2 regions of the Pseudoalteromonas xiamenensis genome follow, and region 2 is predicted to be linked to the other one. Evidence: predicted binding sites of a transcription regulator. Region 2 holds the regulator's gene; the other holds the start of a gene.
The links. Region 2 encodes ArgR, which controls arginine synthesis, uptake and breakdown. Its sites were predicted from a motif close to ANTGAATANNTATTCANT; they were not measured.
Positions count from the first base shown of each region.

Region 1: NI389_RS05910 (OadG family protein) is a predicted target of ArgR. The motif match lies at 1,478-1,495, and genes of this name have one in related genera.

Region 1 is NZ_CP099917.1:1,279,014-1,281,425, reverse strand. It holds gene alaS (alanine--tRNA ligase) at 1-197, shown strand, start outside; gene csrA (carbon storage regulator CsrA) at 458-649, shown strand; gene NI389_RS05915 (YcxB family protein) at 695-1,162, opposite strand; gene NI389_RS05910 (OadG family protein) at 1,529-1,783, shown strand; gene oadA (sodium-extruding oxaloacetate decarboxylase subunit alpha) at 1,787-2,412, shown strand, end outside.
Region 2 is NZ_CP099917.1:1,457,619-1,460,030, forward strand. It holds gene mdh (malate dehydrogenase) at 1-447, opposite strand, end outside; gene argR (transcriptional regulator ArgR) at 730-1,197, shown strand; gene NI389_RS06735 (Dyp-type peroxidase) at 1,180-2,103, opposite strand.

The DNA.
Region 1 (2,412 bases), 180 kb from region 2:
TCAGTTTGATCGCTGGCGTGACGAAAGACCTTACTGGTAAAGTTAAAGCGGGTGATCTAGTTAATCACATGGCTTCGTTTGTTGGCGGTAAAGGCGGTGGTCGCCCTGATATGGCACAAGCTGGTGGTACTCAACCTGAGCATCTTGATGCTGCACTTTCTTCTGTCGAAGCTTGGTTTCAAGAGCAAACAAAGTAAGCGATGATGGATGACAAAAAAGCGCCTTATGGCGCTTTTTTGTTTTTCGTCGCAAACTTGTCTACGAAATAGGTTTAGTGTGTCATGTTGGGGCTGATTCTAAGGAAAAGGGCGTTTTGCTGTAATTTTTGCGTAAAACCGAAGATTTTTTTCTGGAAAGTATTTAGTTGTTGAGTTTTACTTACTTTTATAAGAACTTTTCTTTAAAATGTAATTGCAGCGGAATCTTTTGAATTAATCGGAATAACAGGAGCAAGAGAATGCTAATACTTACTCGTCGAGTTGGTGAAACCCTCATGATCGGAGATGAGGTAACTGTGACTGTGCTAGGTGTGAAAGGAAACCAAGTACGTATTGGCGTAAATGCGCCTAAAGATGTGTCAGTGCATCGTGAAGAAATCTACATGCGAATCCAAGCGGAGAAGACGGGTCCTTCTTCAGATAGCATGTAATTATGCGTTATCGCGTAAAACCATATTAAAAAAAGTAGCCATTGGCTACTTTTTTACTTTCTGGAGGATTTGTTCTAATAAACCGTCCGGCATGTGAGCATCGCTCAGATAATGGTTCCCTTTGTTGCTTACTAACACGATGCCTTTGTCGGTTCGATGTACCTGCAAAAATTCATCCCATGTCCAACTCATCGTGTTTCCACGGTTTTTCGTTTCAATGCCCTTGTTGGTGACATTAACCTCTACTTTTGAACCACCGGCTCGTGACCATAACTGTCGTTGTACCCACCAAGCTTCTTTGAAGTAATAAGCTATGCATTCAAGCACTGCGAGTAAAATCATAAAGTTACCCAAGTAATGATTGTTTAGTCCGTAAATGGAAAACAAGCCCAGAGCGACTAAGCTAATCAATAGTAAATACTTGGGTTTGTTTGCCGCACTGTAGGGTGCGCATTGTTGAAAACACTCGCGATAAAACGTTTTATCCAAAGTGTATTGATAAGAAAACTGCATGTGAAACTCACTCTTTGATAGCAGAATTGATTATACCGCAATCGAAAGACAATGGCTTTTCGTCGTGGCGTTTTTCCTAAATTGATATTATGAGTGAAGCAGGATGTAGTTATTTGGTAATACCAATTTCTGTTTCTTTAGTTGCAGAAAACAAAGTTAAAGAGAACGGTTATTAACGAAAGGTATTTTGAATATTTTTCATGTAAATGGTCTTTTTTCGTTAATTTACCGTTATCTTTATGAAATCAATATGAATTGCATTTGGTAATACCAATTTACAATAAAGTGGACAGCTGTTGCTAATTTGATATTATCTAAGAATAATTATTCAAAAAAACAGCGTAAATATTATTTAAGGGGAGAGGGATGGACGTCACATCGACGCTTATTACAGCAGCAAATATCATGTTAACTGGCATGGTTGGTGTATTTGTTTTTCTGGTCTTACTCATTTTTATCGTCAAATTGGTCGCTAAGTTAGTTGGCGAAGAAGCACCAATTGAAACGAAGAATGTTAAGAAAACCTCTTTACCAAAAGTAGCAGAGGGGGTATCCCCAGCTCACGTTGCAGCAATTAGCGCAGCAGTCGCGCAATATAAAAAACAACATCAACAGGGGTAAATCATGGCGCAGCTTAAACTTACAGAACTCGTTCTACGCGATGCTCACCAATCTCTCCTCGCAACTCGTATGCGATTGGAAGACATGCTTCCTATTGCAGAGAAGATTGACAACATTGGTTATTGGTCAGTTGAATCTTGGGGAGGTGCGACGTTTGATGCTTGCATCCGCTATCTCGGCGAAGACCCTTGGTATCGTATTCGCGCACTGAAAGAGGCAATGCCAAAAACAAAACAACAAATGTTATTACGTGGACAGAACTTGTTGGGTTACCGCCATTATGCTGATGATGTTGTTGAAAAGTTCGTTGAAAGGGCTCATCACAGCGGTGTAGATGTATTCCGTATTTTTGATGCAATGAACGACGTGCGCAATTTAGAGACCGCTATTCGTGCGGCGGTGAATGTTGGCGCGCATGCACAAGGAACGATTTCCTATACAGTGAGTCCTGTTCACACACTTGATATGTGGTTAGAACAGGCAAAAAAATTAGAGGAAATGGGCTGTCATTCTATTTGTATCAAAGACATGGCGGGTCTGTTGAAGCCGTATGATGCTGATGCGTTGATTTCAGGGTTGAAAAGCACGGTTTCTATTCCAATCGCGATGCAATGTCACGCAACAACAGG
Region 2 (2,412 bases):
TAGCGTTGTAACACCGAAGATACGTGCTGCATCGTAAACGCCAGCTTTTTTGAATACTTCAGCAACGATTGGCACAGTGCCATTTACTGGGTTAGTGATGATACCTACTAGTGCTTTAGGACAGTTTTTAACCATGCCTTCCGCTAACGCTTTTACGATGCTCGCGTTTACATTGAATAGATCAGAGCGATCCATACCAGGCTTACGAGGCATACCTGCAGGAACTAAAACGATATCCGCATCGACAAGCGCTGAGTCAAGATCATCTTTACCATGACCTGTCACTTTCACTGCTGTAGGGATGTGAGACAAATCAACAGCAACACCAGGTACAACTGGCGCTACGTCGTAAAGCGCTAGCTCAGAACCTGCTGGTAAACCAGTTTTTAGTAGTAGAGATAGAGCTTGGCCGATACCACCAGCAGCACCTAAAACAGCAACTTTCATGGGAATTCTCCATAATTTGAGGTAGGAATAAAAAGTGCCATAAAGATAATGAAAAGCACCGATAAAAACAAATTAATCCTGCTTATATTCGAGATTTTTTCGACCATAGTTGTAAACATCGCGACACTTAGTGCCATTGTAAGACTACAATCGAGCAGACGTGCGCATTGATATATGTCGCCACTTGTACTGCCTTCGGCGAAAACATCATCACGAAAACTTGGGCATCAGTACGTATTTGTGTAGAATCATCCAGATATAGCAATAAGCGAGCGAGTAGTTATGCAACCTCAAGAAAAACAAGAAGCACTAGTAAAAGCATTCAAGGCATTGTTAAAAGAAGAAAACCTTTCTTCGCAAGGCGAGATTGTCGACGCGCTCAAAGATCAAGGTTTCGATAACATTAGCCAAAGCAAAGTATCTAGAATGCTGAGCAAATTTGGGGCCGTTCGCACTCGTAATGCTAAACAAGAAATGGTCTACTGTTTACCTGTGGAAATGGGCGTACCAACCGCGAAAAGCCCACTTAGACAACTTGTTTTAGATATCATGCATAATGAGATGATGATAATCATTCGTACAAGCCCTGGCGCTGCGCAACTTATTGCTCGCTTGCTCGATTCTCTTGGCAAAGCAGATGGAGTACTTGGTACGATTGCGGGTGATGACACTATCTTCATTGCACCAGCAAAAGTGTCTGAAATTGATTTAACGTTAGACCGTGTTCGCACACTATTCGATAACGTCTAATCGTTCAGCCATCGATTTCAAAAACTGGACAGAGGGCGCAAAAAATGCAGCGCCCATGTCACTATGAGTGAAGTCTAACCATCGGTCGTAGCACTCATCATCACCTAATCGTTTTTTCAGTACGAGTGCCAAACCATCGCCATGCGCACTGCAACTCAGCCATAAACTGCCTTGAACGTGTACATCACCAAACGGCATACTCTGATTTAGTAACAAAGCCAGACCATTTTCATCTTTCAATTCACTCAGCGTTGCATGACTATCAGGCGTTGGGGGTAGGATCAATTGATTGTCCAACCGAGTTCGACCCATAATCTGTTCTTGTTCGCTCACCTCTAAACGATGCCAACCCGCCAATTCAAATTTTACACGTGTGGTGTGCACATAACTGCCTTGATCATCTGGTTGATTAGGATTACTCACCAACGCAACTTGCCGCTTTAAACGGCCATGTGGCGCATCACCGCCATACACAAAACCGTTAAAATCTCGTCCATCGAGAAATCGAAAACAACGAACTTGAGATACCAGTTCAACACCTGGGCCAAATATCTGTAAAGCACGCTGCGCAAAGAGATGGTTTACATCCTCTCTATCGGAACGAATCACCAAAAGTAAGTCAAACGGTTGGCTGTGAATACTGTGTTCTGAATGGCTAATGTGGGGAAAACTTCGAAGTTCAGATGGAATAAATTCAGGGTAGATATGTGGCCAATATTGCGCACCGACAGCAATAAAGGAACTAATCATTGACTCAGAAAACTGATCGTTAAACTCGTCTTGCAACATTAACAATTCGGGGAGCTGAACACGCACTGCTTCATCATGACCGTCTAACACGTTGAAAAAGAGATGTAATCCATGCAGATTTGCTTCTGCACAAAGTCCTGATTGCGCTTGCGCCATACCGAAACAGTACCCAATTCTTGATATTATTGTTGTCCAGCGACACAAAACGCTTTGTTTTGTATGCCTCTCTGATTTTTCGCATTCAAACAAATGCCCACACAACGATATTGTAAAAGCACAAGTCCGCAGCCAAAATTCGATGTTAACCAATCCTCTTACGCTCATTAACCTCAATGCAAAGCATCGAAGACTCCGTCGCAACTTAAATAAAAACACCCAAAAGTAGTTCTGCTCAACTTAAGCAAATAACGCTTGAATGTAATTACTTGTGATTGGCCAAAGGTAAGTATATGTCGAGGCGATAAA